DNA from 2 places in the Citrobacter sp. C1 genome. Region 1 is predicted to be linked to the other one. Evidence: predicted binding sites of a transcription regulator. Region 1 holds the regulator's gene; the other holds the start of a gene.
What was found. Region 1 encodes LexA, which represses DNA repair genes until DNA is damaged. Its sites were predicted from a motif close to TNCTGTATGTACATACAGNA; they were not measured.

Region 1 (12,366 bases):
AGCGAGGCCGTTATAGCCTTTGTCGCCGTTGATCCAGATAACCAGTTTGCCCTCTTCAATCTTGGCGAGAGCCGAGGCGGAAAACATCATCGTCGTCAATGCAGACAATGCGAGGATGCGTGCGCCGGTTTTGATTTTCATATTCCCCATCCTTTTTGGTGATGTGCGCTTGGATACACAGAGGTGGCTTAACGGTGTCTAGTTTCTTTATACGGCAACCTCTTTCCATCCTCCTTACCCCTACGCCCCACCCATTCTTTATGTGATCTGTGTTACAGAAATGTGAGTAATGCGTGCTGGCGCACATAAAAACCCACTGATTTTTGCGGGCGACATCACGAAATTCCTTGGCAGCGTACGGCCCGGGTCTCAGACGCGACTCTCTCATCCTCCCGCCTCCTCCCCCATAAAAAAGCTGGGGGGTGGAGGATTCACGCTCCTAATGGATAACGCATAGTCAGCCCATGATGAATGTTGCTGTCGATGACAGGTTGTAACGAAGGGAGAAGGGCATGGCGAGCGTACAGCTGCGAAATGTAACGAAAGCCTGGGGTGACGTGGTGGTATCGAAGGATATCAATCTCGACATTCACGAAGGAGAGTTCGTGGTATTTGTCGGACCGTCAGGCTGCGGTAAGTCGACCTTGCTGCGTATGATCGCCGGGCTGGAAACCATCACCAGCGGCGACCTGTTTATCGGGGACACCCGAATGAACGACATCCCGCCCGCCGAACGCGGCGTGGGTATGGTCTTCCAGTCCTACGCGCTGTATCCCCATTTATCCGTCGCCGAGAACATGTCTTTCGGTCTCAAACTGGCCGGTGCCAAAAAAGACGTCATGAACCAGCGTGTGAATCAGGTCGCTGAAGTCCTGCAGCTGGCGCACCTGCTTGAGCGTAAGCCAAAAGCACTCTCTGGCGGTCAGCGTCAACGCGTGGCGATTGGCCGTACGCTGGTGGCTGAACCGCGCGTGTTCCTGCTCGATGAACCGCTTTCTAACCTGGATGCAGCACTGCGTGTGCAGATGCGTATTGAAATCTCCCGCCTGCATAAACGTCTGGGCCGCACGATGATTTACGTCACCCACGATCAGGTCGAAGCGATGACGCTGGCTGACAAAATCGTGGTGCTGGATGCGGGCCGCGTCGCGCAGGTCGGCAAGCCGCTGGAGCTGTATCACTACCCAGCCGACCGCTTTGTGGCGGGCTTTATTGGTTCACCGAAGATGAACTTCCTGCCGGTGAAAGTCACCGCAACCGCAATCGACCAGGTGCAGGTTGAATTACCTAACCGCCAGCAAATCTGGCTACCGGTAGAAAGCCGTGCCGTGCAGGTTGGCGCCAACATGTCCTTAGGTATTCGCCCGGAACATCTGCTGCCCAGCGATATCGCTGACGTCACCCTCGAAGGTGAAGTTCAGGTGGTCGAGCAGTTGGGCCACGAAACGCAAATTCATATCCAGATCCCCGCCATCCGTCAAAACCTGGTATACCGCCAGAATGACGTGGTGTTGGTAGAAGAGGGTGCCACATTCGCTATCGGCCTGCCGCCAGAGCGTTGCCATCTGTTCCGTGAAGATGGCACTGCATGTCGTCGGTTGCATCAAGAGCCGGGCGTTTAAGGTGTCCCATTAAAAAAAAGCGCAAATCCGTCAAGGTGAAGCGTTCAAAGAAAAGCAATGATCTCAGGAGATAGAATGATGATTACTCTGCGCAAACTCCCTCTGGCGGTTGCTGTAGCAGCAGGCATTATGTCTGTTCAGGCAATGGCCGTGGATTTCCATGGTTATGCTCGTTCCGGTATCGGCTGGACGGGTAGTGGCGGCGAACAACAGTGTTTCCAGGCAACCGGTGCACAAAGTAAATACCGTCTCGGTAACGAATGTGAAACCTATGCGGAAATTAAACTGGGTCAGGAAGTGTGGAAAGAGGGCGATAAGAGCTTCTACTTCGACACCAACGTCGCCTACTCCGTCGCACAGCAGAATGACTGGGAAGGAACTGACCCGGCATTCCGTGAAGCAAACGTGCAGGGTAAAAACCTGATTGAATGGCTGCCAGGTTCCACCATTTGGGCCGGTAAGCGCTTCTACCAGCGTCATGATGTGCACATGATCGACTTCTACTACTGGGATATTTCAGGTCCTGGTGCCGGTATTGAAAACATCGATCTGGGCTTCGGTAAACTGGCGCTGGCAGCGACCCGTTCTCAGGAAGCGGGCGGCTCTTACGCGTTCAGCAGCCAGAATATTTATGATCGTACCAAAGACACCGCCAACGACGTGTTCGACGTGCGTTTAGCGCAAATGGCGATTAACCCGGACGGTATGCTGGAACTGGGTGTGGACTACGGTCGTGCTAACACCACCGACGACTACAGCCTGGCAGACGGCGCATCAAAAGATGGCTGGATGTTCACCGCTGAACATACTCAGAGCATGCTGAAAGGCTATAACAAGTTTGTTGTTCAGTATGCGACAGACTCCATGACCACGCAGGGTAAAGGCCTGAACCAGGGCTCTTACGGTTCTTCTACGACAACCATTACCAATCCGGATGGTACTAAGACTAACTTCGCCAATAACGTGGTGAATAACAACGGTAGCCTGTTCCGCGTGCTGGACCACGGTGCTATCTCGCTGGGCGACAAATGGGACCTGATGTACGTCGGTATGTACCAGAACCTCGACATGGATAACGACCTGGGTACCGAATGGTACACCGTGGGTATCCGTCCGATGTACAAATGGACGCCGATCATGAGCACCCTGCTGGAAGTGGGCTATGACAACGTGAAATCGCAGCAGACCAGCGATCGCAACAGCCAGTACAAAGTCACCCTGGCGCAACAATGGCAGGCGGGCGACAGCATCTGGTCTCGTCCGGCAATCCGCGTCTTCGCAACCTATGCCAAATGGGATGAAGAGTGGGGTTATGTGAAAAATGGTAACGACGTTACCAAATTCGCGGCAGCAACCAACTCCGGTCTCAGCACCACCAGCCGTGGCGACAGCGACGAGTGGTCCTTCGGCGCCCAGATGGAAATCTGGTGGTAATCCAGCATTAACCTGACGTAAAGACCGAAAGAGGGGCGTAAGCCCCTCTTACTTAAGGTTTAGCGCGCTATTGCCTGGCCACCGCTGAACCCATGCTATCTGAGGTGATAACAATGAAAATGAAGAAAAGTCTCGTTGCCCTTTGTTTATCTGCAGGGTTATTTGCCAGTGCGCCCGGCATCAGCCTGGCCGATGTGAATTTTGTGCCGCAGAACACCACCGGCGCACCCGCAATCCCCACTGCCGCACTGCAACAATTAGCCTGGACGCCTGTTGATCAATCTAAGGTACAGTCCACACAGCTTGCGACCGCCGGTCAGCGTCTGGACGTAGCGGGAATTAGCGGTCCGGTTGCCGCCTATAGCGTACCGGCCAATATTGGTGAGCTGACCCTGACGCTCTCCAGTGAAGTGAACAAACAAACCAGCGTATTTGCGCCAAACGTCCTGATTCTTGATCAGAACATGACGCCATCTGCTTTCTTCCCCAGCAGCTATTTCACCTATCAGGAGCCCGGCGTGATGAGCGCGGATCGCCTGGAAGGGGTCATGCGCCTGACGCCAGCGCTGGGCCAGCAGAAGCTCTATGTTCTGGTCTTCACCACCGAGAAAGATCTCCAGCAGACCACGACTCTGCTTGACCCGGCAAAAGCCTATGCCAAGGGCGTGGGTAACGCCGTGCCGGATATCCCGGATCCGATCGCTCGTCATACCACAGATGGCTTGCTGAAACTAAAAGTCAAAACCAGCTCCTCCTCCAGCGTGCTGGTCGGGCCGCTGTTTGGCTCATCCGGTCCGGGACCGGTGACGGTGGGCAATACTGCCGCACCAGCAGCGGCCTATGCGGCTCCGGCTGCGGTGGCAGCTGCCCCGGTCGCCGCACCAGCCCCGCAGAAAAGCGAGCCGATGCTGAACGACACGGAAAGCTATTTTAACCAGGCGATTAAGGATGCTGTGGCGAAAGGCGATGTCGATAAAGCGCTGAAGCTGCTTGATGAAGCTGAACGTCTGGGATCCAAATCTGCCCGTTCCACCTTTATCAGCAGTGTAAAAGGCAAGGGGTAACCGTCTCCCCACATTGCTGATTTTGCAACAACTGGTGCGTCTCCTGGCGCACCTTTTTTTATCCTTCCATGCTACTTGTTATGCTTGTGTTGCTCCGCCGATCACTTAATCATGTTTGCTCACCCCGTAATGCCTTTTCTGCGATACAATGCCTGAACGTGATAAATCGGAGAGTAAGGCATGCCACACCCTGCGTTAACGCAACTGCGTGCGCTGCGTTATTTTGATGCGATCCCGACGCTGGACCCCCAACTGCTTGACTGGTTGTTACTGGAAGACTCCATGACCCAACGTTTTGAGCAGCAGGGAAAGCAGGTCAGCGTAACGTTGATACGAGAAGGATTTGTTGGGCAAAATGAGGTGGCCGAAGAACTGACGCTGCTGCCGACAGAATCCCGCTATTGGTTACGTGAAATCCTGCTCTGCGCGGATGGTGAACCCTGGCTTGCCGGGCGCACCGTGGTGCCGGAATCGACATTGTGTGGCCCTGAACTGGCCTTGCAAAATCTGGGGAAAACCCCGCTCGGGCGCTACCTGTTTACGTCATCGACATTGACCCGAGATTTTATTGAGATTGGCCGCGATGCAGAGCTGTGGGGGCGTCGTTCCCGCCTGCGGCTGAGCGGTAAGCCACTGATGCTTACCGAGCTTTTTTTACCTGCATCGCCGTTGTACTGAGAGGAAGATAAAGATGGAGTGGAGTCTGACGCAGAATAAGCTGCTGGCGTTTCACCGCTTGATGCGTACGGATAAGCCAATCGGCGCCTTACTGCTGCTCTGGCCAACGCTGTGGGCGTTGTGGGTGGCGACCCCTGGGGTTCCGCAATTGTGGATCCTGGCGGTGTTTGTGGCTGGCGTCTGGTTAATGCGCGCCGCCGGATGCGTGGTGAATGATTATGCTGACCGCAAATTTGACGGTCATGTGAAACGCACCGCGAACCGACCGCTGCCAAGCGGTGCCGTGACGGAGAAAGAAGCCCGCACGTTGTTTGTTGTGCTGGTGTTGCTCGCCTTCTTGCTGGTCCTGACGCTCAACACGATGACCATTTTGTTGTCGATTGCCGCGTTGGCGCTGGCGTGGGTTTATCCCTTCATGAAGCGCTATACGCACCTGCCGCAGGTGGTGCTGGGTGCGGCGTTTGGCTGGTCTATCCCGATGGCGTTTGCCGCCGTGAGCGAGTCGGTACCGCTCAGCTGCTGGTTGATGTTTCTGGCCAATATTCTCTGGGCAGTGGCTTATGACACCCAATATGCGATGGTCGACCGCGATGATGACCTGAAGATTGGCATTAAATCGACCGCTATCCTGTTCGGCCAAAACGACAAACTGATTATTGGTCTTCTGCAAGTGGGCGTACTGGTGCTGATGGCGCTGGTGGGCTGGCTGAACGGACTGGCGCTGGGCTATTACTGGTCTTTGCTGGTAGCAGGGGCGCTGTTTGTGTATCAGCAGAAGCTGATCGTTAACCGCGAGCGGGATGCCTGCTTTAAAGCATTTATGAATAACAACTACGTGGGCCTGGTGTTGTTCTTAGGCCTTGCGATGAGTTACTGGCATCTTTGAGTTTTAGTCTGCGATAAAAAAAAACCGGTCATTTCGACCGGTTTTTTTATGCTTACTCACCCTGAGTGGCGCTCTCGATGGTCAGACGGACATCCGACGTCACCAGTTCGGCCAGCATCTGGTAAATCTTCATCGTCTCTTCCGGCTCGGCATCTCCGGTGTCGCTGATGTAGCCTTCGTCACGCAGGGTCAGCACCAGGGAACTGAACACCGCTTTATCGAAGAATTCCGGTGCGTTGATACCGTGCAGTACGGAAAGACGTTGAGCGACGGTGCGGCTCTCTTTCTCCAGCGTACCGCGGTTGATCGACGGATTCGCGCTCAACAGCCAGAAGGTGATGGCGTAGCGCTGCAGAGTCTCACGCGCACCTGCGGCCAGCAGCTGTAGCGTGCGGGAGCGTGCCGGGTTGATTTGCAGCTCATCGTTTTGCAACGTAATCAGACCCTGACGCTGCATTTCTCCAGCCAGTTCGTCGATCACCCCTGTAAGCTCATCGCGCTCCCAGCGCAGGAACAGCTCGGCTTTCAGCATCGGATACAGTGCATCAATATGTTGCTGCAATGCGACGCGTGAAATCCGGCGATGCTGAGTCACAATCGCCGCCATCAGTGACGGCAGTACCAGCATATGCGCAATATTGTTGCGGTAGTAAGTCATCAATACCGCCTGCTCGCGCGGCAGAATGATGATGTCACCGATGGTATCTTTCTCGACCTCAAACTTGTTCATCTGCAGGGCGTGATCGATAAGCTCACTGGCACTCTGCGTCGGAACCGTTGCATCTGATGCATACGGTACGTTACGCAGCAGGCTGAGGTAGCAATCAAGCTGCTCAGTTAACTGCTCGCGGGTCAGGGAACGCTGGCGGGATGCAAGTAGCGCGGTACAGCACAGGTTCATGGCGTTGGCCGCACCGGCGTTGTTAATGCGCACCATCAGATCGGCGGCAATGTTATTGACCGTCGGCGTCAGCCAGGCAGGGCGAATCGACTCGATAGGATCGATAGACTCACGCCACTCCGGCACGTGCTGATTGAGGTAGGTCATCAATGGCATCGGTTCGCCAAAGTTGACGTAGCCCTGACCCAGATTACGCAGCTTGCTTAAGCCACGCAGCATCTGCGGCAGGCTCTCTTTCTCTTTTGTCGCGCCACGCAGTTCTTTCGCGTAGGTGCCGACTTCCATCACGTGCTCGTAGCCAATGTAAATCGGCACCAGGGTGATAGGACGCGTACCGCCGCGCAGCATTGCCTGGATGGTCATCGATAGCGTGCCGGTTTTCGGATCCAGCAAACGACCGGTACGTGAGCGCCCACCTTCGACAAAGTACTCAACCGAATAACCGCGGCTGAACAACTCGCCGAGGTATTCGCGGAATACGGTGGAATAGAGCTTATTGCCCTTGAAGGTACGACGAATAAAGAACGCACCCAGGCGGCGGAAAATCGGGCCAGCCGGCCAGAAGTTCAGGTTGATCCCGGCCGCAATGTGCGGAGGAACCAGCCCCTGGTGATACAGAACGTACGACAGCAGCATGTAATCCATATGGCTGCGGTGGCAGGGGACATAGACAATTTCATGCCCGTCGTGGGCCAGTTGGCGAACGCGTTCTGCATTGTGAACGTTAATACCCTGATACAGTCGGTTCCAGGTGAATCCCAGAATACGGTCAGTCAGGCGGATCATCTCGTAGGAGAAGTTGGCGGCGATCTCTTCCATCAGCGCAATGGCATTTTGCTGCGCTTTTTCGTGGGAGATTTTTTTACTGCGGGCTTCATCTTCTACCGCACGGGCGATTGCTTTTGAGGCCAGCAGCTTATTAAACAGATCCTGGCGGGCAGGGAGGCGCGGGCCAACAGCAGCTAAACGCTGACGGGCAAAGTGCATACGCGCCACGCGCGCCAGTTTCTGAGCGATGATTTTATCCGTACCGTGTTCGTCTGCCATGCGGCGCAGAGAGACCGACGGCGAGAAACGGACAAAACTGTCGCGACCGAGCCAGGAAACGGCGAAGAATTTCTGTACGCCGTTCAGCATGCGCAGCGGCGGGTTGACTTCACCTTTTTCGCGGCCAGGCGCGCGGCCAAACATCACCGAAACCGGCACCATCTGCACATCCAGGTCAGGATTGCTGCGATGCAGATCGAGATAGTTATGGAACAGCTTGATGGACTCTTCTTTTGGCGTGTAATAGGTGAACACACGCGGACCGCCGTGAATAAACACGTAGCGCGGCAGTAAAGTCCCGTCTATCTCCAGCGGTTCCAGGGGATCGGGAAGATCGTGCGCCAAACATTGGGCACGTAGCGTCAGCAAGTCTGCTTTTGAGTTGTACGGTAGGACGTACATAATGGGACGAGACGTATCGAGTCCCAACTCCGGGGCAGGTTCTGCCGGAATAGACTTGCTTTTTACCAGGACGCTTAATGGTAAATTCAGTAATTTGTAGTAAATTCGTGGCCAGCCGGACATAAACGATGTAAAGCCTCTGGTTAATAATGCAAATGCGCTGCAAGGATATCAGAAAGTTTAGTGAATTTCTGGTGTATCCCGTCATACTTCGCGCTGCTTTGCCACACCCTGAAACAAACGGGGTAACGTTACAATGACATTGACGCTAATAATGTAAAAAGGTTCTTTTGATGGCCAATAATACCACTGGATTCACCCGAATTATCAAAGCTGCTGGCTACTCGTGGAAAGGTTTTCGCGCCGCATGGATAAATGAAGCGGCATTTCGTCAGGAAAGCGTTGCCGTACTGCTGGGCGTCGCCATCGCCTGCTGGCTGGACGTCGACGCCATTACCCGTGTGTTGTTGATTGGTTCAGTAATGCTGGTGATGATCGTTGAAATCTTAAACAGCGCTATTGAAGCAGTGGTCGACCGTATTGGATCGGAGCATCACGAACTTTCCGGTCGAGCGAAAGATATGGGGTCGGCGGCTGTTCTGCTGTCTATTTTTGTCGCCCTGATCACCTGGGGCATCCTGTTGTGGTCCCATTTTCGATAAGGATTCCACAACTTCATAAATCTCCTGTTTTTTGTGCAGTTTGCGGTTCCAAAATCGCCTTTAGCTGTATATACTCACAGCATAACTGTATATACACCCAGGGGGCGGAATGAAAGCGTTAACGGCCAGGCAGCAAGAGGTGTTTGATCTCATTCGGGATCACATCAGCCAGACAGGTATGCCACCGACGCGTGCGGAGATCGCGCAGCGTTTGGGATTCCGTTCCCCAAACGCGGCTGAAGAACACCTTAAAGCGCTGGCGCGTAAAGGGGTGCTCGAAATCGTCTCTGGTGCATCGCGTGGTATTCGTCTGTTGCATGAAGAAGAGGTAGGATTACCGCTTGTAGGTCGCGTTGCTGCAGGTGAGCCGCTGCTGGCGCAACAGCACATCGAAGGCCACTATCAGGTTGATCCATCCCTGTTCAAACCTAATGCTGATTTCCTGCTGCGCGTCAGCGGTATGTCAATGAAAGACATTGGTATTATGGATGGCGATCTGCTGGCAGTGCATAAGACACAGGACGTGCGTAACGGCCAGGTGGTTGTTGCCCGCATTGATGATGAAGTGACGGTTAAACGTCTGAAAAAACAGGGAAATAAAGTCGAGCTTCTGCCAGAAAACAGCGAGTTCAAACCGATCGTTGTCGACCTGCGTGAGCAGAACTTCACCATTGAAGGACTGGCCGTCGGCGTTATCCGTAACGGTGAATGGCTGTAACGGTCTGTTGATTTCCTGTAGGCCGGATAAGACGTTTACGTCGTCATCCGGCAACGTGCCCGGTGGCACTCTGTTTACCGGGCCTGTACGATTTTTTCCAGTATCTCTAACGTCTTCTCAGGCTCTCCTGTATGCCTTTTTTTACCTCCTCTGATAAAGCACTCTGGCACCTTGCCCTGCCAATGATTTTCTCCAATATCACCGTTCCCCTGCTGGGACTGGTGGATACGGCTGTGATTGGTCATCTGGATAGCCCGGTCTATTTGGGTGGCGTCGCAGTGGGTGCGACGGCAACCAGTTTTCTCTTTATGCTGCTGCTCTTTCTACGCATGAGTACCACCGGGCTGACGGCTCAGGCATTTGGCGCAAAAAATCCGCAGGCGTTGGCCCGAGCACTGGTGCAGCCGCTGATTCTGGCTTTGGGGGCGGGGGCGGCAATTGCGCTATTTCGTACGCCGATTATCGATCTGGCGTTACACATCGTGGGGGGGAGCGAAGCGGTACTGGAACAGGCCAGGCGCTTCCTTGAAATCCGTTGGCTCAGCGCGCCTGCCTCGCTGGCGAACCTGGTACTGCTTGGCTGGCTGCTGGGCGTTCAGTACGCGCGAGCACCGGTGATCCTGTTGATTGTCGGCAATATCCTCAACATTGTGCTCGATATATGGCTGGTGATGGGGCTGCATATGAACGTGCAGGGCGCCGCGCTGGCGACGGTGATTGCCGAATATGCCACGTTGCTGATTGGCCTGCTGATGGTGCGCAAGGTTCTCCACCTGCGCGGTGTTTCGCTCATGATGCTGAAACAGGCATGGCGCGGAAACTTCCGCCGTCTGATGGCGCTTAACCGCGACATCATGCTGCGTTCGCTGTTGCTGCAGCTGTGTTTTGGTGCGATTACGGTACTCGGGGCGCGTCTCGGGGGCGATATTATTGCGGTCAACGCCGTTCTGATGACCCTGTTGACCTTCACCGCCTATGCGCTGGACGGATTTGCCTATGCCGTGGAAGCGCACTCTGGTCAGGCTTATGGTGCCCGGGATGGCAGCCAACTGTTGGATGTCTGGCGCGCGGCGTGTCGACAGTCGGGCATTGTGGCGATCCTTTTTTCACTGATCTATGCCCTGTTTGGCGAGCACATTATTGCATCGTTGACCTCACTACCGCAGATTCAGCAGCTGGCCGATCGTTACCTTATCTGGCAGGTGGTGTTACCGCTGGTGGGCGTCTGGTGTTACCTGTTGGACGGCATGTTTATTGGCGCAACGCGTGCTGCGGAAATGCGTAACAGTATGGCCGTTGCCGCTGCGGGATTCGGCTTAACCTTATTCACGTTACCGCTGTTAGGCAACCACGGTTTGTGGCTGGCACTCGCCGTTTTTCTGGCGCTGCGCGGACTCTCGCTGGCTTTTATCTGGCGGCGTCACTGGCGAAATGGCACCTGGTTTTCCTGACTCGTATGGTTAAAAATTCCGAATAATAAATAGAACTCAGAATCACTGACTACACTTATTCTCACGTCCAGCAAAAACATAGCGTGTCTGGACGCAGCACTCTCGCTATTCACAACCTAACGATGAGGATTTGATGATGAATAAAGACGAAGTCGGTGGTAACTGGAAGCAGTTGAAAGGTAAAGTGAAAGAGCAATGGGGCAAACTGACCGATGATGATATGACGGTCATTGAAGGTAAGCGTGACCAACTGGTGGGTAAAGTCCAGGAACGTTACGGTTATGCGAAAGATCAGGCGGAGAAAGAAGTGAAGGATTGGGAAACCCGCAACGACTACCGTTGGTAATTATCCCCTCCCGCCTGAATGTACAAGGATGTACGTTCTCTCGCTTAACGCCCGACCTTCTTTTTTACCTGAATCGTGTGATCATGCTGGCAGTCGCCAGGATGACGGCAGGCTTCAACTTCCACACAGACCTGGCACAGGCCATGCGCTTCAATTACGTTATGACGTAGGGCAAAGCCCATCTTGGCCGCCAGCGTATGCATGATGTCTTCCACGCCCTCCGCACACTCTTCTTTCACCACGCCGCAGCGGTCACAAATGAACATCGCGGAGCTGTGGGTGGGCTGATCAAACAAATGGCAAAGCACGTAGCTGTTGGTGGATTCTACCTTGTGGACAAAACCTTGTTCGAGCAGAAAATCGAGCGCACGATAGACGGTAGGCGGTTTAGCCTGTGGTTCAGTTTCCCGTAATAAATCCAGCAGGTCATATGCGCTGATTGCCCCTTCCTGGAGGCTCATCAGGCGCAGCACTTCGAGGCGTTGCGGCGTGAGTCGCACGTTACGTTGCGCACAGAGTTTTTCAGCGTGAGCCAGCAACTCCTGCGTAGGGGTTCTTTCCATTTTTGCGCCTCGATTTGCGTGGAAGGTTAATCCCTTACTTTATCATGTTCTGCATAAAACGCCGAGATCAGCCGTGGTGTGCTATACCTGACGCATCGCAATACTGGAAAATATAAAATGAAAAGACCGGATTGTATTCGCCACTGGCGTGAGGTGGAGGGGGCTGACGACGCTACCTATCCCGGAAGTGATGAGCTGTTTTCTATCGGCGCACCGCTTGCTCGTAAGCTGGGCTTGGGTCGCCTCGGTATTCACCATGAACGCCTGCCTCCGGGCCGTCGCACCTCGTACCCTCACGCCGAAAGCGATGAAGAAGAGTTTATCTACGTGCTGGAAGGGTATCCGGAGGCCTGGATTAACGGCTATTTATGGAAGCTGGAACCGGGGGACAGCGTCGGATTTCCAGCGGGAACCGGCGTGTGTCACACCTTTATCAATAACACCAGTGAAGAGGTGCGACTGCTGGTCGTCGGCGAGGCAAATAAAAAATTCAATCGTATCTATTACCCACTGAATCCGGTGTATGCGGCCACGCGCGAGGATCGCTGGGTTGACCATCCACCACAGTTTTTTGGTTCCCACGACGGTAAAC
Region 2 (12,366 bases), 230 kb from region 1:
GGGCCACTGACAGATTTCTGGCGTCAGCGGGAGGAAGCGGAATTCACTGGCGTAGATAATGTTCCCGTACGCTTTGTTCGCTTTCGTGCAGAAAAAAACGATCGCGTCATCGTCGTTTGTCCCGGGCGCATAGAAAGCTACGTAAAATACGCTGAACTGGCGTATGACCTGTTTTATTCTGGTTTTGACGTCCTCATTATCGACCATCGTGGCCAGGGGCGTTCCGGGCGGATGCTCTCGGATCCGCACCGTGGCCATGTGGATAACTTTAATGACTATGTCGACGATTTGACCGCCTTCTGGCAGCAGGAAGTGCAGCCAGGTCCATGGAGAAAACGCTATATACTGGCGCATTCCATGGGAGGCGCTATTGCCACGCTGTTCCTGCAGCGCCACCCTAATCAGTGTGATGCTATTGCCCTCAGCGCCCCGATGTTCGGGATCGTGATGCGCTTTCCTGACTGGATGGTGCGCCATATTCTTGACTGGGCTGAAGGGTATCCGCGCATTCGCGAAGGCTATGCCATGGGGACCGGTCGCTGGCGGGCGTTGCCGTTTGGGATGAATGCGCTCACCCATAGCCGACAGCGCTATCGGCGTAATCTGCGCTTCTATGCTGATGATCCGCAGTTGCGCGTAGGCGGCCCGACCTATCATTGGGTGCGTGAAGGCATTCTGGCGGGTGAGCAGGTGTTGGCCGGGGCCGGAGATGATGCGACCCCGACGTTGCTTATTCAGGCTGAAGAAGAGCGTGTGGTGGATAACCGCATGCACTATCGTTTTTGTGAACTCCGCGCTGCAGCGGGCCATCCTGTAGAAGGAGGTCAACCGCTGGTCATAAAAGGCGCCTACCATGAGATCCTTTTTGAAAAGGACGCAATGCGCTCAGTCGCGCTCAACGCCATTGTTGAATTTTTCGACAGGCATAACTCATCCAGCGGACACCGCTTTGCTTAGAGGTTTAATTTTTTATGTATCAGGTAGTTGCATCTGATTTAGACGGTACGCTGCTTTCCCCCGACCATACCCTGTCCCCGTATGCCAAAGAGACGCTGAAACTGCTGACGGCTCGTGGTGTGAATTTTGTGTTTGCGACCGGCCGTCATCATATTGATGTAGGGCAAATTCGCGACAATCTCGGCATTAAGTCCTACATGATCACCTCCAACGGTGCGCGCGTACATGATACTGACGGGAATCTTGTGTTCTCGCATAACCTGGATCGCGACATTGCCAGCGATCTGTTTGGTGTGGTGAATGCGAACCCGGATATCGTGACCAACGTGTATCGCGACGATGAGTGGTTTATGAACCGCCATCGCCCGGATGAAATGCGTTTCTTTAAAGAAGCGGTGTTTAACTACTCACTGTTTGAACCTGCGCTGCTGGAGCCGGAAGGCGTCAGTAAAGTGTTTTTCACCACCGACTCTCACGAAATCCTGCTGCCGCTGGAGCAGGCTATTAACGCCCGTTGGGGTGATCGTGTGAACGTCAGTTTCTCCACGCTGACCTGTCTGGAAGTGATGGCGGGTGGCGTATCAAAAGGCCATGCGCTGGAAGCGGTGGCAAAAGCGATGGGCTTCAGCCTGAAAGACTGTATCGCCTTTGGTGACGGCATGAACGACGCCGAAATGCTATCGATGGCGGGAAAAGGCTGCATTATGGGTAATGCGCATCAGCGCCTGAAGGATCTGCACCCGGAGCTGGACGTGATCGGGCTTAATGCCGACGATGCCGTGCCGCATTATCTGCGAGAACTGTTTTTACAATAACGGAACCGCTCATTAGTTAGTCAGTTGTCAACCGTGAACTTCGCTACAATGGGTGTATCTTTTGTTCAGAGACATCTATTGTGGCGCTACTCATCATTACCACTATTCTGTGGGCCTTTTCCTTTAGCCTGTTTGGCGAGTACCTTGCCGGTCATGTCGATAGCTATTTTGCCGTGCTGGTGCGGGTCGGACTGGCTGCGCTGGTGTTCCTGCCATTCCTGCGTACCCGCGGCCACAGCGTAAAAACGATTGGTCTGTACATGCTGGTGGGTGCCATGCAGCTTGGCATCATGTATATGCTGAGTTTCCGTGCTTATTTGTACCTGACGGTTTCCGAGCTGCTGTTATTTACCGTCCTGACACCGCTCTATATCACACTGATTTATGACCTGATGAGCCGACGCCGTTTACGCTGGAGCTACGCGTTTAGCGCACTGCTGGCGGTGATTGGGGCGGGGATCATTCGTTACGATCAGGTGACCAGTCATTTCTGGACCGGTCTGCTGCTGGTACAGCTTTCTAACATCAGCTTTGCCATCGGCATGGTGGGCTATAAGCGTCTGATGGAAACCCGTCCCATGCCGCAGCACAACGCCTTTGCCTGGTTTTATATGGGGGCATTACTGGTGGCGGTCGTTGCCTGGCTTATAGTAGGGAATGCGCAAAAAATGCCTGAAACTTCGCTGCAGTGGGGGATTCTGGTGTTCCTTGGCGTGGCAGCATCGGGCATCGGTTACTTTATGTGGAACTACGGCGCGACGCAGGTAGATGCAGGCACACTGGGTATCATGAACAATATGCATGTGCCTGCGGGGCTGTTGGTTAATCTGGCCATCTGGCACCAGCAGCCTCACTGGCCAAGCTTCATCATTGGTGCGGTTGTTATAGTGGCCTCACTGTGGGTGCATCGAAAGTGGGTCGCTCCGCACTCCGCACAAACGGTAGGTGATCGCAGGCGTGATTCCGCGCTGAGCGAATAAATGCTTCCGTGACCGGCTGACGCTGCTCGCCATCGCGCACAGCGGCGTACAGTCGGCTCCATAATCCATCACCCAGGGTTTTGGTCACTACCAGGCCCTGGCGTTCAAAACTCTCCACTACCCAGTGCGGCAGCGCTGCAATACCCATTCTGGCGGCGACCATCTGGATCAGCAGCAGGGTGTTATCCACGCTCTTCAGCGACGGGCTAACGCCAGCAGGCTGCAGGAAATGCCGCCAGACATCCAGTCGGCTGCGCTGTACAGGATAAATCAACAGGGTTTCGCTGGCTAAATCTTCCGGCGTTACCTGCGTTTTGCTGGCCAGTGGGTGATCGGGCGCCAGTATCAGACGGACTTCAAAATCAAACATCGGTGAATAGTGCAGGCCGCTGCGCGGCAGAATGTCGGATGTCATCACCAGGTCCAGCTCATCCTGCTGCAGGGCTGGTTGCGGATCGAAAGTCACGCCGGATTTAAAATCCATCTCTACCTGTGGCCAGTTAGCACGGAAATTCTCCAGCGCGGGGGTCAGCCACTGAATACAGCTGTGACATTCAATGGCGATGCGCAGCCGGGTTTGCTGCGGTTCGTTGCATGCCTGAAGCGCGCGACCGATTTGTGGCAACACCTGATTGGCCAACTGCAACAAAATTTCACCCTGTGGCGTAAAACGTAGCGGCTGGCTTTTACGCACAAATAGCCGAAAGCCGAGGCGTTGTTCCAGATCGCTGAACTGGTGAGACAGGGCGGATTGGGTCTGATGCAACGTCGCTGCTGCGCCTGCCAGCGACCCACTGTTCCGCAACGCCTGTAGCGTTTTCAGATGCTTAATCTCGATCATGAAAGTCCTTCACTTCGGCATGAATAAATTGCGCTTGAGGAATATACAGTAACCGCCAATTATGGATGTGTAAACATCTGGACGGCTAAAATCCTTCGTCTTTTAAATTTATGGTGCGTTGGCTTCGTTTCCCCACCCCAGTCACTTACTTCAGTAAGCTCCTGGGGATGAGCAAACTTGCCGCCTTCCCTAAATTCAAAATCCATAGGATTTACATATAATTAGAGGAAGAAAAATGACAATATTGAATCACACCCTCGGTTTCCCTCGCGTTGGCCTGCGTCGCGAGTTGAAAAAAGCGCAAGAAAGCTACTGGGCGGGTAACGCCTCTCGTGAAGAATTGCTGGCAACGGGTCGCGAACTGCGCGCTCGTCACTGGGATCAACAAAAGCAAGCTGGCGTTGACCTGCTGCCAGTGGGCGATTTTGCCTGGTACGATCATGTGCTGACCACCAGTTTGCTGCTGGGTAACGTTCCGGCCCGTCATCAGAACAATGATGGCTCTGTCGATATCGACACCTTATTCCGCATTGGCCGTGGTCGCGCACCGACCGGTGAACCGGCGGCAGCGGCGGAAATGACCAAATGGTTTAATACCAACTATCACTACATGGTGCCTGAATTTACCAAAGGTCAGCAGTTCAAACTGACCTGGACTCAACTGCTGGATGAAGTGGACGAAGCGCTGGCGCTGGGCCACAAAGTGAAGCCCGTCCTGCTGGGTCCGGTCACCTACCTGTGGCTGGGGAAAGTGAAGGGTGAGCAGTTTGATCGCCTGAGTCTGCTGAACGACATCCTGCCGGTTTACCAGCAGGTGCTGGCTGAGCTGGCGAAACGCGGTGTTGAGTGGGTACAGATTGATGAACCTGCGCTGGTGCTGGAGTTGCCCCAGGAATGGCTGAACGCCTTTAAACCGGCGTACGATGCGCTGACCGGGCAGGTGAAGCTGCTACTGACTACCTATTTCGAAGGCGTGACGCCGAATCTGGATACCATCACCGCGCTGCCGGTACAGGGTCTGCACGTGGATCTGGTTCATGGTAAAGATGACGTAGCCGAGTTGCACTCGCGTTTGCCCGCTAACTGGCTGCTCTCCGCAGGCCTGATTAACGGCCGTAACGTCTGGCGCGCCGATCTGACCGAGAAATATGCACAGATTAAAGACATTGTCGGCAAACGTCCGCTTTGGGTGGCCTCTTCTTGTTCTCTTCTGCATAGCCCAATTGATCTGAGCGTCGAAACCCGCCTTGATGCCGAAGTGAAAAGCTGGTTTGCCTTCGCCCTGCAAAAGTGCGGTGAACTGGCGCTGCTGCGTGATGCGCTGAACAGCGGCGATACCGCAGCGTTGGTTGAGTGGAGTGCGCCAATTCAGGCGCGTCGTCAGTCAACCCGCGTCCACAATGCGGCAGTCGAAAAACGTCTGGCGGCAATCACCGCGCAGGACAGTCAACGTTCTCACGCTTACCCGGTACGTGCCGAAGCTCAGCGTGCGCGCTTTAACCTGCCAGCGTGGCCGACCACGACGATCGGATCTTTCCCGCAAACCACGGAAATCCGCGGCCTGCGTCTGGATTTTAAAAAGGGTAACCTGGATGCGGGCAACTACCGTACCGGTATCGCCGAGCATATCAAACAGGCGATCGCTGAGCAGGAACGTTTAGGCCTGGACGTACTGGTACACGGCGAAGCTGAGCGTAACGACATGGTTGAATACTTTGGCGAGCATCTGGACGGCTTTGTCTTTACTCAGAATGGTTGGGTACAGAGCTACGGCTCCCGCTGCGTGAAGCCGCCGGTAGTGATTGGTGACGTGAGTCGTCCGGAAGCGATTACCGTTGAGTGGGCAAAATACGCCCAGTCGCTGACTGACAAACCGGTCAAAGGCATGCTGACAGGCCCGGTGACCATTCTTTGCTGGTCATTCCCGCGCGAAGATGTGACCCGCGAAACCATCGCTAAGCAGATTGCGCTGGCACTGCGTGACGAAGTCGCCGATCTGGAAGCCGCCGGTATTGGCATCATCCAGATTGATGAACCGGCGCTGCGTGAAGGTCTGCCGCTGCGTCGTAGCGACTGGGCGGCGTATCTGGAATGGGGTGTCGAGGCCTTCCGCATCAACGCCGCAGTGGCGAAGGACGAAACGCAGATCCATACCCACATGTGTTACTGCGAGTTCAACGACATCATGGATTCCATCGCTGCGCTTGATGCCGACGTGATCACCATTGAAACCTCGCGTTCCGACATGGAGCTACTGGAGTCGTTCGAAGAGTTCGACTACCCGAACGAAATCGGGCCGGGCGTGTACGACATTCACTCGCCAAATGTGCCAAGCGTGGAATGGATTGAAGCCCTGCTGAAGAAAGCGGAACAGCGTATCCCGGCTGAGCGTCTGTGGGTGAACCCGGACTGTGGGCTGAAGACGCGTGGCTGGCCGGAAACCCGCGCAGCGCTGGCGAACATGGTGAAAGCGGCGCAGAACCTGCGTCAGGCTTAATTAGGTGCCCGATCGCCGGGGGCGTTAACGCTTACCCGGCCAACAGGAACGTGCAAGTCGTTGTAAGCCCGGTAAGGCGTAGCCGCCACCGGGCGATTAACATTTATTTCTTCCCACCATATTGCGCAAACCACGCCAGCATTCTTTGCCAGCCGTCATTGGCGGACTCTTCGTGATAGCTCGGGCGATAATCCGCGTTAAAAGCATGCCCGGCATCGGGATACACCACGATTTCTGCTTTGGCATTCGCCGCGCGCAATGCCTGACGCATGGTTTCCACGCTTTCCTGCGAAATACTGGTGTCCTGCGCGCCATAAAGCCCCAACACGGGGGCGTTAAGATCGGTAGCGATATCGACAGGATGCCTGGGCGAGTTCAGCGTTTTGTCGCCGACCAGTTTGCCATACCATGCCACTGCCGCTTTTAACTGCGGGTTGTGTGCGGCATACAGCCAGGTGATGCGTCCACCCCAGCAAAAACCAGTGATCATCAGTCGGTGTGCGTCACCACCGTTGCGTGAGGCCCAACTGGCGACGTGGTCCAGATCGGCCAGAACCTGAGAGTCCGGGACTTTGGCCACCAGGCCGCTTAACAGCGTTGAAATATCGGCAAAATCATTCGGATCGCCCTCGCGAAAGTAAAGCTCTGGAGCGACAGCCAGATACCCTTCCAGCGCCAGGCGGCGACAAATATCACGGATGTGTTCATGAACGCCAAAAATTTCCTGCACGACGATAACAACCGGTAGCGGACCTTCGCTGTGCTTCGGGCGTGCATGATACGCAGGCATATCATCGCCTTGAGACGGAATCGACGTTATTCCCGCGATGATTTCGTTATCCGGGGTGTGAACCGCCGTTGCTGCGGGTGGGGATACTGCAGGTGCAAAGCCAGATTGTCGTGTTGTTGCCATGGTATTCTCCGTACCCTTAAGTATTTAGCCAAATAGCGCATCATTAACTATAGACGCGTGCAACGAACCACATTGCCTTAAACGGTCTATCTTTTGTGCAAGGCTTGCCTGTATCGAACAGTTAATGTGATGTTCATCACTATTTGACGGTAATGAAATGCAATTGATTTACATCAAAGTGATAGCTGTCACGAAAATATGTTTATGCCTTCGGTAAAGTGTGTTTTTGCTTCTTCTGACAAAACCGATTCACAGAGGAGTTTTTATGTCTAAGTCTGATGTTTTTCATCTCGGCCTCACCAAGAACGATTTACAAGGGGCTACGCTTGCTATCGTCCCTGGCGACCCTGAGCGTGTGGAAAAGATCGCCGCGCTGATGGACAAGCCGGTTAAGCTGGCATCTCATCGCGAGTTCACTACCTGGCGTGCTGAGCTGGATGGTAAAGCTGTGATTGTCTGCTCTACCGGTATCGGCGGTCCGTCGACCTCTATCGCCGTAGAAGAACTGGCGCAACTGGGCATTCGTACCTTCCTGCGTATCGGTACGACCGGCGCTATTCAGCCGCATATCAACGTGGGCGACGTGCTGGTTACCACCGCGTCTGTCCGTCTGGACGGGGCGAGCCTGCACTTTGCACCGATGGAATTTCCGGCTGTTGCCGATTTCGAATGCACCACCGCGCTGGTGGAAGCCGCGAAATCTATTGGCGCGACTACCCACGTCGGCGTGACCGCCTCTTCAGATACCTTCTACCCAGGCCAGGAGCGTTATGACACCTTCTCTGGTCGCGTGGTGAGCCGTTTCAAAGGCTCGATGGAAGAGTGGCAGTCCATGGGCGTCATGAACTACGAAATGGAATCCGCTACGCTGCTGACCATGTGTGCAAGCCAGGGTCTGCGTGCCGGTATGGTTGCGGGTGTTATCGTTAACCGTACTCAGCAAGAAATCCCGAATGCTGAAACCATGAAGCAAACGGAAAGCCACGCGGTGAAAATCGTGGTAGAGGCTGCACGTCGCCTGCTGTAATTTTCTCTCCTTTCTGAAAAGGCCGACATGTTCGGCCTTTTTATTTTGCGCAGTACCTCGCAGGAAATTCCTTTTAAACTGGACGTTTATACAGCACAATTCTATTTTGTGCGGGTAAGTCGTTGCTGTAAGGGGGGCGTAGTGGATATTTCGATAATGATAAGTGCCGTCGTGGCGTTAGCTGCAGGGCTGCTTGTGGGCTGGCTGGCGACCAAAGCGCGTGCCGACCAAATCCGCGCGGATCTTATCGAAGAACGGCGTGAACTGGATATTGCGCTAAGCGCCGCACGTCAACAGCTGGCGCAGGAAGCCCACTGGCGCGACGAGTGCGAGCTACTCAACAACGAACTTCGCAGCCTGCAGAGTATTAACACCTCTCTGGAAGCCGATCTCCGGGAAGTCACCACGCGACTCGACGCGACGCAACAGCATGCGGAAGATAAAATCCGCCAGATGATCAACAGCGAACAGCGTCTGAGCGAACAGTTCGAAAACCTGGCAAACCGTATTTTTGAACACAGCAATCGTCGCGTTGATGAGCAAAATCGCCAAAGCCTGAATAGCTTGCTTACACCATTACGTGAACAGCTGGACGGTTTTCGCCGCCAGGTGCAGGATAGCTTTGGCAAAGAGGCGCAAGAGCGTCATACCCTGGCGCACGAAATTCGTAACCTCCAGCAACTGAACGCGCAGATGGCGCAAGAAGCGGTTAACCTGACACGGGCGCTGAAAGGCGATAACAAAACCCAGGGCAACTGGGGAGAAGTCGTACTCACGCGGGTACTGGAGGCGTCCGGTCTGCGCGAAGGCTATGAATATGAAACTCAGGTCAGCATAGAAAATGACGCACGATCGCGGATGCAGCCGGATGTTATTGTCCGATTGCCGCAGGGCAAAGACGTGGTGATCGATGCGAAAATGACGCTGGTGGCCTATGAACGCTACTTTAATGCAGAGGATGACTACACCCGCGAAAGTGCGTTACAGGAACATATCGCCTCCGTGCGTAACCATATTCGTCTGCTGGGCCGCAAAGACTACCAGCAGTTGCCGGGATTACGTACGCTTGATTATGTGCTGATGTTTATCCCGGTTGAGCCCGCTTTTCTGCTGGCGCTGGACAGGCAGCCCGAACTGATTACAGAAGCACTCAGAAATAATATTATGCTGGTAAGCCCGACCACGTTGTTGGTGGCATTGCGCACCATTGCTAATCTGTGGCGGTATGAGCATCAAAGTCGTAATGCGCAGCAGATCGCGGACCGGGCCAGCAAGCTTTATGACAAAATGCGGCTGTTTGTCGATGATATGTCAGCAATAGGTCAGAGCCTGGACAAGGCACAAGATAACTATCGGCAGGCGATGAAAAAATTGTCTTCAGGGCGTGGAAACGTTCTGGCTCAGGCAGAAGCGTTTCGTGGATTGGGTGTAGAAATTAAGCGTGAGATTAATCCTGAACTGGCTGAACAAGCCACGAGCCAGGATGAAGAGTTTCGTTTACGTTCGGTCCCCGAGGCGCAACAAGACGAGACTTACCCCGATGGAGAGGCGGTAAATCAGCAATCAAACTAGCCCGTTTGGGTTAGTTGAACCCGGTAGAAGGGTAGGGCAAATTGGCCCAATCTGTTACACTTCTCGAACATTTTTTGGATGAGCAGGCACTGAGATGGTGGATAATTCACAAGAAACGACGCACTTTGGCTTTCAGACCGTCGCTAAAGAGCAGAAAGCTGACATGGTGGCCCACGTTTTTCATTCTGTGGCGTCTAAATATGACGTTATGAATGACTTAATGTCATTTGGCATTCATCGTTTGTGGAAGCGCTTCACCATTGATTGCAGTGGCGTGCGCCGTGGGCAGACTGTCCTGGATTTAGCCGGTGGTACGGGCGATCTGACGGCGAAATTTTCTCGCATGGTCGGTGAAACCGGGAAAGTGGTTCTGGCGGATATCAATGACTCAATGCTCAAAATGGGTCGCGAAAAGCTGCGCAACATTGGCGTGATTGGCAACGTCGAGTATGTCCAGGCGAACGCGGAAGCATTGCCGTTCCCGGACAACACCTTTGACTGCATTACCATTTCGTTCGGCCTGCGTAACGTCACGGATAAAGACAAAGCACTGCGTTCTATGTATCGCGTGTTGAAGCCTGGTGGACGTTTACTGGTGTTGGAATTTTCCAAGCCGATTATCGAGCCGCTGAGCAAAGCGTATGACGCATACTCTTTCCATATTCTGCCGCGTATCGGTTCAATGGTGGCAAGCGATGCCGATAGTTACCGCTATCTGGCGGAGTCCATCCGTATGCATCCCGATCAGGACACGTTAAAAGCAATGATGCAAGATGCCGGGTTTGAAAGCGTTGATTACTACAACCTGACGGCAGGTGTTGTTGCGCTGCATCGTGGTTACAAGTTCTGACAGGAGATCGGGGATGCCTTTTAAACCCTTAGTGACCGCAGGCGTTGAAAATCTGCTCAACACCTTTCTGTATCGTTCACCGGCACTGAAATCAGCCAGAACGCGTTTGCAGGGCAAGGTGCTGCGTGTAGATCTCAAAGGATTTTCGACCCCGCTAGTCCTGGTGTTTAGCGAACGCCAGGTTGATGTACTGGGGGCATGGGAAGGCGAAGCTGATTGCACCGTGATCACGCATGCCAGCGTGTTACCAAAATTGCGCGATCGCCAGCAGCTCACGGCGCTTATCCGCAGCGGCGAGCTGGAAGTGCAGGGCGATATTCAAGTGGTGCAGAACGTTGTCGCGCTGGCAGACCTGGCGGAGTTCGATCCCGCAGAACTGCTTGCCCCTTATACTGGCGATATTGTTGCAGAAGGGATCAGCAAGACCCTGCGCGGTGGGGCTACGTTTTTATGCCGTACCGTTCAACGTCAGCAGCGTTATGTTGCCGAAGCGATCACCGAAGAGTGGCGCATGGCCCCGGGCCCGCTGGAAGTTGCATGGTTTGCCGAAGAAACCGCTGCCGTTGAGCGTGCGGTCGACTCTCTGGCCAAACGGCTGGAAAAACTGGAGGCCAAATGACGCCAGGTGAAGTACGGCGCCTTTATTTCATCATTCGCACTTTCTTAAGCTACGGTCTTGATGAACTCATCCCCAAAATGCGTATTACGCTGCCGCTTAGGTTGTGGCGCTACACGTTGTTCTGGATGCCAAACCGGCATAAAGATAAACCGCTGGGTGAAAGGCTGAGACTGGCTTTGCAGGAGCTGGGACCGGTGTGGATCAAGTTTGGTCAAATGCTTTCCACCCGCCGCGACCTTTTTCCTCCGCAAATCGCCGATCAGCTTGCACTGCTGCAGGACCGGGTGGCCCCATTCGATGGGCAACGCGCAAAACAACAAATCGAAGAAGCAATGGGCGGACTCCCTGTTGAAGAATGGTTTGATGATTTTGACATCACTCCACTGGCATCTGCGTCTATTGCACAGGTACACACTGCGCGACTGAAATCGAACGGCAAAGAGGTCGTGATCAAGGTCATTCGCCCGGATATTCTGCCGGTCATCAGAGCCGATTTAAAACTGATCTATCGCCTTGCTCGCTGGGTGCCTCGCTTGCTGCCGGATGGTCGCCGCCTGCGGCCAACGGAAGTGGTGCGTGAATATGAAAAAACGCTGATCGATGAGCTGAATCTGCTGCGCGAGTCGGCGAACGCGATTCAGCTGCGGCGTAATTTTGAAGACAGCCCGATGCTGTACATCCCGGAAGTGTATTCCGACTATTGCAGTCAGAACATGATGGTGATGGAGCGTATTTACGGTATCCCTGTTTCAGATGTTGCCGCGCTTGAGAAGAACGGCACCAATATGCAACTGTTGGCTGAGCGTGGCGTTCAGGTCTTCTTTACTCAGGTATTCCGCGACAGCTTTTTCCATGCGGACATGCACCCTGGGAATATTTTTGTTAGCTATGAACACCCTGAGAACCCGAAATATATTGGCATTGACTGCGGGATTGTCGGTTCGTTGAATAAAGAAGATAAGCGCTACCTGGCGGAAAACTTTATCGCGTTCTTTAACCGCGACTACCGCAAGGTTGCCGAGTTGCACGTAGATTCTGGCTGGGTTCCGCCGGACACCAACGTCGAAGAATTTGAATTTGCTATTCGTACCGTGTGTGAACCGATATTTGAAAAACCGCTGTCGGAGATTTCATTTGGTCACGTGCTGTTGAACCTGTTTAACACCGCACGTCGGTTTAATATGGAAGTCCAGCCGCAACTGGTGCTGTTACAGAAGACATTGTTGTATGTTGAGGGCGTTGGTCGACAGCTGTATCCGCAGTTAGATTTATGGAAAACAGCCAAGCCATTTCTG

Region 2: a site for LexA is predicted at 3,625-3,644, ahead of metR (HTH-type transcriptional regulator MetR). Genes of this name have one in related genera too.

What each region holds. Positions count from the first base shown of each region.
Region 1 covers NZ_CP115035.1:4,677,509-4,689,874, reverse strand. The annotation lists gene malE (maltose/maltodextrin ABC transporter substrate-binding protein MalE) at 1-141, opposite strand, end outside; gene malK (maltose/maltodextrin ABC transporter ATP-binding protein MalK) at 513-1,622, shown strand; gene IB214_RS22455 (maltoporin) at 1,698-3,056, shown strand; gene malM (maltose operon protein MalM) at 3,170-4,120, shown strand; gene ubiC (chorismate lyase) at 4,301-4,798, shown strand; gene ubiA (4-hydroxybenzoate octaprenyltransferase) at 4,812-5,684, shown strand; gene plsB (glycerol-3-phosphate 1-O-acyltransferase PlsB) at 5,737-8,157, opposite strand; gene IB214_RS22430 (diacylglycerol kinase) at 8,328-8,696, shown strand; gene lexA (transcriptional repressor LexA) at 8,806-9,414, shown strand; gene dinF (MATE family efflux transporter DinF) at 9,546-10,865, shown strand; gene IB214_RS22415 (CsbD family protein) at 11,002-11,211, shown strand; gene zur (zinc uptake transcriptional repressor Zur) at 11,256-11,774, opposite strand; gene IB214_RS22405 (cupin domain-containing protein) at 11,892-12,366, shown strand, end outside.
Region 2 covers NZ_CP115035.1:4,912,332-4,924,697, reverse strand. The annotation lists gene pldB (lysophospholipase L2) at 1-957, shown strand, start outside; gene yigL (sugar/pyridoxal phosphate phosphatase YigL) at 972-1,772, shown strand; gene IB214_RS23520 (carboxylate/amino acid/amine transporter) at 1,853-2,752, shown strand; gene metR (HTH-type transcriptional regulator MetR) at 2,655-3,593, opposite strand; gene metE (5-methyltetrahydropteroyltriglutamate--homocysteine S-methyltransferase) at 3,829-6,090, shown strand; gene IB214_RS23505 (dienelactone hydrolase family protein) at 6,194-7,003, opposite strand; gene udp (uridine phosphorylase) at 7,269-8,030, shown strand; gene rmuC (DNA recombination protein RmuC) at 8,172-9,602, shown strand; gene ubiE (bifunctional demethylmenaquinone methyltransferase/2-methoxy-6-polyprenyl-1,4-benzoquinol methylase UbiE) at 9,697-10,452, shown strand; gene ubiJ (ubiquinone biosynthesis protein UbiJ) at 10,466-11,071, shown strand; gene ubiB (ubiquinone biosynthesis regulatory protein kinase UbiB) at 11,068-12,366, shown strand, end outside.